DNA from 3 places in the Afipia carboxydohydrogena genome. Region 3 is predicted to be linked to each of the others. Evidence: predicted binding sites of a transcription regulator. Region 3 holds the regulator's gene; each other region holds the start of a gene.
The links. The regulator LexA, encoded in region 3, represses DNA repair genes until DNA is damaged. The targets are predictions, from matches to a motif close to TGTTCNNNNTGTGTTCNG.
Positions count from the first base shown of each region.

Region 1 (4,262 bases), 1.4 Mb from region 3:
ACAGGCTGCGCGCGCGCTCCTCGGCCTCCTTCAGTTCCCAGTTGCGATCGATCAGCGCCTCGTTGTGAAGCGAGACCTTGCGCATGCTCTTCCTCAGCCAGCGCATCCGCATGCTCAGGATGGCGAGCGCGAGGCAGGCGAGCGCGAACAGGAAGCTGATGCCGACGGCGAACGTCTGCGGATCGTAATTCGCCGATGGCGACAGGCTGCCACGCACGAAACCGTAACCGCCGCCGAACGTGGCGAAGAAGATCATGGACAGGCGGATGGCGCTCACGATCCGGCGGTGGCGGCGGGAAAACCGGCGCAGCCGTGCCTTCAAACGCTTCATTCCGCCAGTGTTCATGGCCGCATCCCCGTTGTCGTCGCCTCGCTCATTTGAAGGAAAGACTGCCGCCCCTCCCTTGCGAATGGCTTGAGGCGGCGGTCTCTCGCCGCGCGAGATGAAAAGATGGCTAATGAATCCTTAAAGCTGGGACAGGACCAGCTTGCCGGGGCGTGGCGCGGCTCCGATCAGCAGCGCTGCCGCATCGCGGATCGAGACCCTGGTTGAATTGACATAGAGGCGATAATCGCCGGGCTGTTCCGACAGATAGATGACCGGCTCGGATGCTTTTTCGTGGGCGGCGATGGTGACATAGCGCGTCGCCGCCGTGATCGGGCAGCCCTTGCGGGTGGGCGTGGCATCGGCGGACGCATCGACATCGTCGGCCACCGCGAAGTCCGCAAGCTCGGGGCGATCGACGAGCTGCACGCGCACGGTGGCGCGGTTGGCATCGTCGGTGAAGGAGACATGCTGCGGCGACTGCCACGGTGCGGTGGCGAGCTGCACGGAGGTGTGTCCGATTGCGATGCAGGGTTGCGAGGCGGAAGTGAATTGTCCGCCCGCCAGAACGCCGACGGCGAGGAGAGGAATGGCTGACGCCAGCATTCGAAGATGCAACATGGAACGCTACTCAACGCTTACACTACAACAGGCCGGACTGCGGCCATGGTTCGTAAAGTGTAAAGAGCGATCGTTACTTTCGCGTTATCAGGCGGCGCGTTGCAGGTCCTCGGCGAGCACGCGGTACGACAGCGCCTCGGCGAGATGCACGCGGCCGATCCTGTCCGCGCCGTCGAGATCGGCGAGCGTGCGCGCCACCCGCAGCACGCGATGATAGCCGCGCGCCGACAGCCGCATGCTGTCGGCGGCTTCGCGCATCAGCGTGGAGCCTTGCGTATCGAGCGTGGCGATCTCCTCCAGCACGGAGGCAGGCGCTTCCGCATTGGTGCGGATCTGCGGCAGGCCGAGCGCCGCGTAGCGCTTGAGCTGGATGTCGCGCGCGGCGGCGACGCGCGCCGCGACCTCGCGCGATCCCTCCGCCGGCGGCGGCAGGATCAGATCGGCGGCGGTCACCGCAGGTACCTCGATGCGCAGGTCGATGCGGTCGAGCAAGGGCCCCGACAGCCGCGCCTGATAATCGGCGCTGCAACGATCGACGCGCCCGCGCTTGCAGGAGTAACCCGGCTCATAGGCATGGCCGCAGCGGCATGGATTCATCGCCGCCACCAGCATGAAGCGGGCGGGATAGGTCAGGCGGTGATTGGCGCGCGACACCGAGACTTCGCCGTTTTCCAGCGGCTGGCGCAGCGAATCGAGCACGCGCGCGTCGAATTCCGGCAGTTCGTCGAGGAACAACACGCCGTGATGGGCGAGCGAAATCTCGCCGGGCCTGGCGCGCATGCCGCCGCCGGTGAGGGCGGCCATGCTTGCGGAATGATGCGGCGCGCGAAACGGCCGCTTCGATGTCAGCGCGCCGCCGTCGATCTGTCCGGCGACGGAGGCGATCATCGAAATTTCCAGCAATTCGGACGGCGACAGCGGCGGCAGGATCGAGGGCAGACGCGCGGCGAGCATCGATTTGCCCGCGCCTGCCGCGCCGACCATCAACAGGTGATGTCCGCCCGCGGCGGCGATCTCCAGTGCGCGCTTGGCGCTTTCCTGCCCCTTGATGTCGCGCAGATCGAGCGTCTCGCTTGTCTGCTCGGCGATCCTCGGTTCGGGGCGCGACAGCACCTGCGTGCCCTTGAAGTGATTGGCGATCTGAATGAGCGAGCCTGCGGCGACGATATCGAGATCGGGGCTGGCCCATGCGGCTTCCGCGCCGCAGGCCGCCGGGCAGATCAGCCCGTGCTCGCGCGCGTTGGCGCCGATCGCGGCGGGCAGCACGCCCGCGACAGACGCAATCGAGCCGTCGAGGCCGAGTTCGCCGAGCACGGTGAAATCCGCCAGCGCGTCGGGCGGGATCGCGCCGATCGCCGCCATCAGGCCGAGCGCGATGGGCAGATCGTAATGGCTGCCTTCCTTCGGCAGATCGGCTGGCGCGAGATTGACGGTGATGCGGCGCGCGGGCAGCGCAAGGCCCGAGGCGATCAGCGCCGCGCGAACGCGCTCGCGGGCTTCGGAGACGGCCTTGTCCGGCAGCCCGACGATGGAGAAAGCGGGCAGCCCCGGCGCGACCTGCACCTGGACATCGACGGCGCGCGCCTCGATGCCCTCAAAGGCCATGGTGGAGACGTGCTGAACCATCCGAAAGCCCACCTCGCCGAAACGAACTGGTGGAACTCTACCCCTTTGGCGGATCAGTGCAAGAACATTAAAAGAACAAATGCAGATTGTGTGACCTGAAAGACTCAGGCTCCGGCAGGCGCCAGAGTCACATTCCCGGCCGCGAGATTCGGCATCCTGGGCCGCAGTTTCAGGCCGAAAACGTGCGGAAAGCGCATCAGCTCGATATCGAAACCGGCAGCGGAAATCGGGATCGCCTCGTGGGCGGCCTTCGGGCCGTAGAGCCGGCCCCAGACGTCGATCCCGGCGAATTGCGGTACCTGGGAGAGGCGCAGATTGCCGATGCTGCCGGTGAAGTTCAGCATCTCGCGGGCGCGGTCGTTCATCATGATGATCCAGCCATCCTTGGTGTGGCCGACATCGTTGGCGATCGGGCAGGCCACTACCATGGCGTCCGGCGCGGTCTTGAACAACTGGTCGTAGACTTCCCGGTGGTGATCGATCAGTTCCGAATAGACCACAAGGCAGACGGCCGCCTCGGCGATCGGGACCGGCAGCACCAGGCGCTGCCAGATCTTGCCGTTCTGCGTGGTCGGCAGCGTGTAGCGCAGGCAGGCGGGGATCAGGTTGTCGGCGACCTTGCGATAGACCTGCGCGTATTCGCGGCTCATCGGATTGCCGCTGGCCGACAGCAGGACCCCGGCGCGATCGCGGCCGATCGCCTTCTGCACGGCGCCGCCGACATAGGTGTAGACGAAGTCGTCGCCCGTGGTCATCAGGTAGACGAGGTTCTCACGCAGCGGATAGTTCGATTCCTCGGTGAGGCGCTGCAATGTCAGGTCGCCGGTCGCCTGCAAGGTTTTCCATTTGGCCCACAGGAATTCCATCGCGGCCGTCGTGAGCTCGCGCGGAATCGATGTGCCGCTGAAAACCTCGAGGGACATAAATCAACAATCTGCAATTAAAGACGGCGCCGCTTACCAGCAATAAACCCAAGATAAGGGCGGGCAATAATCTGGCAGATGATTATCAGTAATTCCTTAAAGTGGAATCGAAAAAAACTATCGTCGCCGCGCCTCGATGGCATTCCAGATATGGGCGGCAACGTCCGGCCCGCCGAGATTGGCGATGGCGCGAATACCGGTCGGCGAGGTGACGTTGATCTCGGTGAGATGGCCGTCGATCACGTCGAGGCCGACGAATAAAAGGCCCTTTTCCTTCAGGCTGGGGCCGACGCGTTCGCAGATCTCGCGCTCCCGGGGGGTGAGGTCGGTCGCCTTGGCGGCGCCGCCGCGCACCATGTTCGAGCGCAGATCGTCCGGTGCCGGAACGCGGTTGACCGCGCCGGCGAATTCGCCGTCCACGAGAATGATGCGCTTGTCGCCCGCCTTCACGCCGGGCAGGAATTTCTGCACCACCCAAGGCTCGCGGAAGGTGACCGAGAAGAGATCATAGAGCGAGCCGAAATTCATGTCCTGCGCGGCGATCCTGAACACCGCCGCGCCGCCATGGCCATAGAGCGGCTTGAACACCACGTCGCCGTGTTCTTTCCTGAACAATTCGATTTCCGCTTTGTCGCGCGAGATCAGCGTCGGCGTCATCAGGTCGGAAAATTCCATCACGAAGATTTTTTCCGGCGCGTCGCGCACGCTCCTGGGATCGTTCACCACCAGCGTCCTGGGGTGGATGCGTTCCAGCAGATGCGTGGTGG
Region 1 is NZ_CP113162.1:189,663-193,924, reverse strand. Features, by position in the region: gene AFIC_RS00890 (PAS domain-containing hybrid sensor histidine kinase/response regulator) at 1-346, opposite strand, end outside; gene AFIC_RS00885 (hypothetical protein) at 467-946, opposite strand; gene AFIC_RS00880 (YifB family Mg chelatase-like AAA ATPase) at 1,034-2,572, opposite strand; gene AFIC_RS00875 (hypothetical protein) at 2,677-3,495, opposite strand; gene gshB (glutathione synthase) at 3,613-4,262, opposite strand, start outside.
Region 1: the regulator LexA is predicted to act here: its motif matches at 2,633-2,650, upstream of AFIC_RS00880 (YifB family Mg chelatase-like AAA ATPase).

Region 2 (4,262 bases), 1.1 Mb from region 3:
GCGCGCCTGCAACCATGCCAGCAGCATGAAGCTCGGTATTGCGACCAGCATGCAGATCGCGAAGAACCATGCCCAGCCGGTCGCGGCCGCAACATAGCCCGCGCCGGATGAGAGATAGGTGCGCCCGATGGCAGCAAGCGCGGTGAGCAGCGCGTATTGGGTCGCGGTGTGCGCGGGGTTCCTACATAGAGCGGAGAGATAGGCGACGAAGATCACGGTGCCGACGGCGCTGGTGAAGTTCTCGGCGGTGATCGCCAGCGCCAGCGCGTAATGATCGATGCCGACGATGGCGAGCCACGAGAATGACAAATTGGCGACGGCTTGCAGGATGCCGCCGATCCACAGGCTCGCGACCAGCGAGTAGCGGCTGGCGAGAAAGCCGCCCGCGAACCCGCCGAGCAGCGTCGCGCCAAGGCCGAGCCCTTTCACGATGGCAGCGTAATCATTGCGGGTGAAGCCGAGATCAATCACGAAGGGGGCGGTCATGGTGCCGGAAAACGCATCGGTGAACTTGAACAGCACGACGAAAGCGAGAATGGCCCACGCATCCTTGTAGGCCGCGAATTCGGTGAACGCGCCGGTCGCGGCATGAACGATGCGGCCGAACGTGCGCTCGGTGCTGCCTTCTTCGGACCGCCGCGATGATTCAGGCTCGGTGGCGAGCAACGCGGTCACCATGCCGATGACGACAAGCGCCGCCATCGCGATGTAGCCCCACTGCCATGCCGCATGCCGGTTCAAGCCGGCGCTCTCGAACCCGCTGACGAGAAACAGCGCGCCCGCGGTCGAGAGCAGCATGCCGACGCGATAGGCCGCGACATAAGAGGCCATGCCGGCGGCCTGCTCGTTCTCGGGCAGCGCCTCGACGCGGAAGGCGTCGATCACGATGTCCTGCGTCGCCGACGCCGCGGCGACGAACAGCGCGGCTAGCGCGACACCGAGCGGCCTTGTTGGATCGCTCAGCGCCAGCAACACGATCGCGGCCATCAGCAGCAATTGGGAAAAGATCAGCCAAGCCCGCCGCCGTCCGAGAAGGCGGGTGAGGATCGGGACGTTCAGCGCATCGACCAGCGGCGCCCAGAAAAACTTGATCGTGTAGGGCGTGCCGACCAGCGCGAACAGGCCGATAGTCTTGAGATCGACGCCCGCCTCGCGCATCCACACCAGCAGCGTCGAGCCCGACAATGCCAGCGGCAGGCCCGAGGAGAAGCCGAGGAACAGCACCACCAGCACGCGCGGCTGAAGATAGACCGCGAGCGCTGTGCGCCAAGATGTGCGGGGGGTGGGGGATGTCTCGGCGTTCTCGGGCGATGTCATGAAGCGGTGTTAGCAGATTCGTCCGACTTTTCCCCGCCCGCACGGGGACCGCCTCATTGGGATGTCACTCCCCCGCCTGCAACCGACGCGGTTGCGCGGGAAACAGGTCGGAGCCGCCGCTGGCCTTGGCTGTCTCGGACGCGTCAGTCTTCTCGAAATCGAGTTCCTCGATCCTGGCTGCGCGCTTGCCGATCTTGTTGACCGAGATCAGCACCTGACGGACATCCTCGTTGACCTGATCAAAATGGCCTCCGAGCTTGCTGACGCGGTCGCGCAGCCGCTCGATGTCGGTCATCATGTTCATGACCTCGGTGCGGATCTGATCCGCCGCGTCGCGCATGCGCGCATCTTTCAAAATCTGCTGCATCACCTGGATCGCGAGCATCAGGAGCGAGGGCGATACCAGCACGACGCGGGCGCGATAGGCTTTCTGCACGACGTCGTCGAAGCCATCGTGGATTTCCGCATAGACGGATTCGGACGGCACGAACATCAATGCCGTGTCCTGCGTCTCGCCGGGAACGAGATATTTCTCGGCAATGTCGGAGACGTGCTTCATCACGTCCTGCCGCAGCCGCTGCGAAGCAAATTTCTTCTCGTCGTCGGTTTTCGCCTCGCGCAGCGCGGTGACGGCTTCGAGCGGAAATTTCGCGTCGATGCAAAGTGGCCGCTGGTCGGGCAGGAACACCACGCAATCCGGGCGCTTGTTGTTGGTCAGTGTGTGCTGGAAGGCGAAGGAGCCTTTCGGTAGCCCGTCTTGCACGATGGCTTCCATCCGCGCCTGCCCGAACGCGCCGCGCGCCTGCTTGTTGGCGAGCACGTCGCGCAGCGTCGTGACCTGCGTGGTGAGATCGGTGAGGTTCTTGTGTGCGTTGTCGATGATGCCGAGGCGCTCGTGCAGCGCGCGCAGGCTGTCCATGGTGTTGCGCGTGGTCTGCTCCATGGACTGGCCGACGCGGTGCGTCACCGAATCCAGCCGCTCGTTCACTGCGCGCGCCATCTCGGCCTGCCGCCCGACAAGCGCCTGTCCCATCTCGTGCACGCGGCCCGCGGCTTCGTTCTGGGTGCGCAGCACCTCGCTGAGGCGCTCCTCCATCTCGTCGGCGCGGATCGCCTGCGCCATGGCGAGCGCAGCGCTTCGGCGTCCCGAGAGGGACATGATGAGCGCGATGATCGCGAGCAGAACAAGCGCGAGCACGCCGAAGCCGAGCAGGGCCGCGCCGGTGCGGACGGGAAGGTCGCCGATGGAAAACAGGATCTCGTTCATCGCGGCACTGTAGCGCGATTCGGAATGCGGTGCGAACGAATAGGGAACATTTATGGTTAATAATTTATTTCGGCCGCGCCGGGCGCGAGTCCGCATGGGCCGTTTGACCGCGAAACGCGCAGCGATTACATCGCGGGCATGGCCATTCGTGACATCATCAGCATTCCTGACAAGCGCCTGCGCGCTGTCTCCGATCCTGTCGCCAAGATCACGCCCGAGGTGCGCGCGCTCGCCGAGGACATGTTCGAAACCATGTACGACGCGCCGGGCATCGGACTCGCCGCCATCCAGGTGGCGGTGCCGTTGCGGCTGATCACCATGGACCTCGCCAAGAAGGAGGGCGAGAAGGCGCCGCGAGTCTTCATCAATCCGGAAATTCTGTCGAAGTCCGAGGATTTTTCGGTTTACGAGGAAGGTTGCCTGTCGATCCCGGAATATTATGAGGAAGTCGAGCGGGCGGCATCGGTGCGTGTGCGCTTCATGGACCTCGACGGCAAGGTGCATGAGGAGGATGCGGAAGGGTTGTTCGCGACCTGCATCCAGCACGAGATCGATCATCTCAACGGCGTTCTGTTCATCGACTATCTGTCCAAGCTCAAGCGCGACCGCGTGATGAAGAAGTTCACCAAGGCCGCGAAACTCGCGGCGAAGTAACAGCGAGCCTCATGCCGCTTCGTCTGATCTTCATGGGCACGCCGGATTTCGCGGTGCCGACGCTACGCGCGCTGCATGCGCACGGCCACGAGATCGTGGCGGTCTATACCCGCGCGGCCAAGCCCGCAGGGCGCGGCATGAAATTGCAGCCCACGCCTGTGGAGCGAGCGGCGCGCGAACTGGGCCTTGCCGTGCTGACGCCGTCCACGCTGAAGACACCGGAAGCGGAAGTCGAATTTCGCTCCCACAAGGCCGATGCCTCAGTCGTCGTCGCCTACGGCATGATCCTGCCCGAAAATATTCTCAACGCTGTGCCGCTGGGCTGCTTCAACCTTCATGCCTCGCTGCTGCCGCGCTGGCGCGGCGCCGCGCCGATCCAGCGCGCCATCATGACGGGCGATGCCGAATCCGGTGTCATGGTGATGAAGATGGACGTCGGGCTCGATACCGGCGATGTCGCGATGACGGACCGCCTGCCGATCACGGACGAGATGACCGCGCAGGATCTGCACGACGCGCTCGCGCCGCGCGGTGCGGACCTCATGGTGCGGGCGATGGCCGCGCTGGAGCAGGGCCGTCTCGCTCTTACGCCGCAGGATGAACCGGGTGTCACCTACGCCGCCAAGATCGGCAAGCTTGAGGCGAAGATCGACTGGACGAAACCCGCGCGCGAGGTGCTGCGACATATCCATGGTCTGTCGCCGTTTCCTGGCGCGTGGTTCGAGGTGGAGATCGATGGCGCGCCGGTTCGCATCAAGGTGTTGCGGTGTGAACTGGCGAAAGGCTCAGGCGCGCCGGGCGCGCTGCTCGACGATCGGCTGACAATCGCATGTGGGAGTGGCGCGATCCGCCTTATTCAAATCCAGCGCGCGGGCAAGCAGCCGATGATGGCGGCGGACTTTCTGCGCGGTACACCGTTGTCGCCACCGCTGCGTGTGGTCTGATGCCGCGCTACAAGCTCATCATCGAATATGACGGCACGCCGTTTTGTGGCTGGCAGTATCAGGACAACGGCCCATCGGTA
Region 2 is NZ_CP113162.1:569,326-573,587, forward strand. Features, by position in the region: gene AFIC_RS02720 (AmpG family muropeptide MFS transporter) at 1-1,317, opposite strand, end outside; gene AFIC_RS02725 (DNA recombination protein RmuC) at 1,382-2,584, opposite strand; gene def (peptide deformylase) at 2,723-3,238, shown strand; gene fmt (methionyl-tRNA formyltransferase) at 3,250-4,182, shown strand; gene truA (tRNA pseudouridine(38-40) synthase TruA) at 4,182-4,262, shown strand, end outside.
Region 2: the regulator LexA is predicted to act here: its motif matches at 2,616-2,633, upstream of AFIC_RS02725 (DNA recombination protein RmuC).

Region 3 (4,262 bases):
CACACGGTGCTGCTGACGCCGGTTGGTTCGGCGGCGCTGGAAGGCTTCGTCGAGACGCATGAGGAACGCGAGCGTACCGACCGTTTTGTGCTGCGGGTGACGAAGATGGAGGCGCATCGCGCGCCGCACTTGCAGCGGGTGAGGCTGTCGGTGCGCAAGGGTACCGCGCCCGCGGTGGGCAGCTATGTGACGCTGAAGGCGCGGCTGTTGCCGCCGCTGCGGCCGCTTCGTCCCGGCGGCTACGACTTTGCACGCGACATGTATTTTCAAGGCATCGGCGCGTCCGGCTTCGCGCTCGGTGCGATCAAGGTGCAGGATGCGCCAGAACAGCGCGGCTGGCGCTTGCGTTACGCGGCATGGATGCAGGAACTGAGGGATGCGGTGGATGCGCGCATCCGCACGGTCCTGAGTGGCGACCAGCGCGCGATCGCGACTGCACTCCTCACCGGTCGCCGTGATGCGATTTCCTCTTCAAACAACGATGCGTTGTTCGTTTCGGGCCTCGGCCATGTGCTGTCGATCTCCGGCTATCACATGGCTGTGGTCGCGGGCGTGGTGTTCTTCGCGATCCGCGCGCTGTTGGCGTTGAACCCGGCGTTGAGCGCGCGTTATGCGATCAAGAAATGGGCCGCATTGGCGGCGCTGATCGCCGCGCTGTTCTATCTGCTGCTGTCCGGCGCGGAGGTCGCGACGCAACGCTCGTTCTATATGACGGCTCTGGTGCTGGTCGCGGTGATGGCGGACCGGCGTGCGATCACGTTCCGTACGCTGGCGCTCGCGGCCATGCTGGTGCTGCTGATCGCGCCGGAATCTCTGGTTCATCCCAGCTTTCAGATGTCGTTCGCCGCCACCTTCGGTCTCGTCGTGCTGGCGCAGATCGGAATGCCGCAATGGTTTGTCGCGAGTGATGACACACGTCTCGGCCGCTTCGCGGCCTGGGGTGGACGTGAGCTTCTCGTGCTGGCGCTGGCGTCGTTCGTCGCGGGCCTTGCGACCACGCCATACGCCGCGTTTCATTTCCACCGCATCGCGCCCTACGGCGTCATCGCCAATCTGGTCGCGATGCCGGTGGTGTCCGCGTTGGTGATGCCTGCGGGTTTGCTCGGGATCATGGCCATTCCGTTCGGCTTCGACAGCCTGTTTTGGCGGTTGATGGAGGTCGGCATCGACTGGATGATCGCGGTGTCGCAATGGGTGGCGGCGTTGCCCGGCGCGTTCGGCCGTGTTCATGCCTTCGGTATCGGGCCGCTGATCGTGATGAGTTGCGGGATCGTCATTCTCGGCCTGTTGCGCTCGCCGTTGCGCTGGATGGGAGCGGCGCTGATCGGTTGCGGCGTGGCATGGGCAGCTGTCGTGACCGAGCCTGACATCCTGATCGCGCGCGACGCTTTGAGCGTCGCGGTGCGCGGCAAGGATGGCCGGTTGCGAATCATGCATACGGCGAAGAACGCCTTCGTCTGGCGCGAGTGGCTGGCGGCGGATGCGGATGGGCGCATGGTCACCGATCCGAGCATCGCGCAAGGCGTCTCGTGCGACGAGGCTGGCTGCGTGGCCGAGGGGAAGGAGGGCGATCTCGTCGCGCTGACGAGGCAGCCCGAGGCGCTGGCGGACGATTGCGCGCAGGCGAAAGTCGTCGTCACGCCGTATCCGGCACCCGCCGATTGCGCCGCCCGGGTCTTCCATCGCGACGATCTGCGTGGGCTGGGCGGCGTTGCATTAAAGAGAACGGCGCGGGGCTACAGCCTCGTCACAAGCCAGTCCGTCGAGGTGGACCGGCCGTGGTCGCCAGCCATTCCTGAGGCGTCACGCGGCTCGCAAAGCAACAAAACCCTCGGGCATCGTACGTCCCCGCAACCGGTCGACGCGACGCCGCCGGAGGGCGAGCAGGAGGTAGCCGATTAAACGGCCGCCGCCTCAGTATTTCCGGTAAAGCCCGATCAGCTTGCCCTGAATCCGGACGCGGTTTGGCGGCAGGATGCGGACCTCATAGGCGGCGTTGGCGGGCTCCAGCGCGATGGAAGCGCCACGGCGGCGGAAACGCTTAAGGGTCGCTTCCTCCTCGTCGATCAGCGCCACGACGATGTCGCCGGTGTCGGCATTCTCGTTGCGCTGGATCAGCGCCATGTCGCCGTCGAGGATGCCAGCTTCCATCATCGAATCGCCGCGCACTTCGAGCGCGTAATGCTCGCCCGAGCCGAGCATGTCGGGCGGCACGCTGATGGTATGGCTGCGGGTCTGCAACGCCTCGATCGGGGTACCGGCGGCGATACGGCCCATCACGGGGACCGCGACAGGCTGCTCTCCGCTTTCGTCGAAACTGCCGGGAACGGTGCTGCGCACCTTGCCGAGATTGCCTTCGATCACGCTGGGAGTGAAACCGCGCCGGGCGCCGCTACTGGCGGCAGGCTCGGGCAACTTGATGACCTCGATGGCGCGGGCGCGATTGGCGAGCCTGCGGATGAAGCCGCGCTCTTCCAGTGCCGTGATAAGCCGATGGATGCCGGACTTCGACCGCAGGTCGAGGGCATCTTTCATCTCGTCGAAGGAGGGCGGCACGCCGCTTTCCTTCAGCCGCTCGTTGATGAAGCGCAGCAGTTCATATTGTTTGCGTGTCAGCATCCGGCGCAGCCCTCGATCTCATCGTCCAGCGGATATTCATGTCCAGGCGGGTCATTGCCCGTTTTCCCGGCAGCCTGTTTGTTCACGACAGGTGCCAGACTCACTCGAAACAAATCATGAACATACACTATATGTTCCATACATGTTCTGCAATAGTTAAAATCTTATGAATCTGAAAGTACTGTTTTTAGGAAATCATACCGGAATGGACCGGAAGTGGCGCTGAATACCCTCCGGTGCAGGGCAAACGGCACGCCCTTGGGAGGCGCCCAGGGTGCCTGTCATTTGGCCGCGCGATGCCGCCCATGCGATGGCTTCGATATCTTCTAATTCCAGAAGGGAATGTTCGGTTGAGCGCTTCGTGGCAACCGCCTACGTCTTCGCGTGATGCGACGAGCAGGAGGAGGGATGCCGATGGCAGATTACGACGGGTCCGAACCGATGCAGGCCGAGATCGATCGCCACATGATGACGACGTTTTGCCGGACGCTCGACAGTTCGGCGCTGCCGCCGATGACGGTGATGCGGATGATGGCCTCCGCGCTCGGGGCGATCTATCGGCAGTCTTCCGCTACGCATCATGCACAGGAGTGTCCCTGCGGCTGGCAGCCATTGCCATCCGATGTCGATATATTGCTGGCGGAAATTGAAAGCGCCGCTCGCCGTCCGCCTGTTCCCGATCTCACCAATATGCAGATCGTCGGGCGGGCGTAGACGCTCTCCGCTTTTCAGCTGGGCAGCCGGATGATGTCGCAGCGCGCGCCCGCCGGTGCGGGAGGCGCCAGCGGCGGCCGGATCAGCAGAACGTCAGCGGCCGACAGATTGTTCAGCAGCGAACTGTCCTGATGATCGACGGTTGTCGCGACGGCGACGCCGTTGCCGTTGATCTCGATCCGCGCCCGCATGTATTCCTGACGATGATCATTGGCGGGCAGGTCGTGGCCGAGGATGGCGGTTTCGACGCAATGGGCGACATGCGCGCGACCCAACAGGGCGCGGATCAGCGGCACCACGAACACGAACGAGCACACGTAGGACGATGACGGATTGCCGGGCAGGCCGATCACGCTCATCGCTCCCTTGCGGCCGTGCATCATCGGCTTGCCGGGGCGCAGCGCGATCTTCCAGAATTTGATGTCGATGCCTTCGGCCTCGAACGATGGCTTGACGAGATCGTGCTCCCCGACCGACGCGCCGCCGGTGGTGATGATAATGTCGGCGCCCAGCGCCTCGGCGCGGCGGATGGCGGCGCGGGTGTCGTCCAGCGTATCACGCGCGATGCCAAGATTGATTGTTTCAGCGCCGCTGTTACGGACCAGCGCGTTAATCGCATAGGCGTTGGAGTAGATGATCTGCCCCGGATTCGGCTCCATGCCCGGCATCACCAGTTCGTCGCCGGTGGCGACGATCGCGATCTTCGGCTTGCGATGCACCGGCAGCGTCGGGTGGTTCATCGATGCGGCGAGCGACAAGTCGCGATCGGACAGCCGGGTGCCGCGCTTGAGCAGTATATCGCCTTCATGGAAATCGAGGCCCGCCTTGCGGACATGGCGCGGCACGGGCACGGCTTCCGACAGGGTGATGACATTGCCCTCGCGGACGACGTCCTCCTGAATGGCGATGGTGTCGGCTCCATTTGGCAC
Region 3 is NZ_CP113162.1:1,623,423-1,627,684, forward strand. Features, by position in the region: gene AFIC_RS08015 (ComEC/Rec2 family competence protein) at 1-1,902, shown strand, start outside; gene lexA (transcriptional repressor LexA) at 1,915-2,619, opposite strand; gene AFIC_RS08025 (hypothetical protein) at 3,034-3,333, shown strand; gene AFIC_RS08030 (molybdopterin molybdotransferase MoeA) at 3,348-4,262, opposite strand, start outside.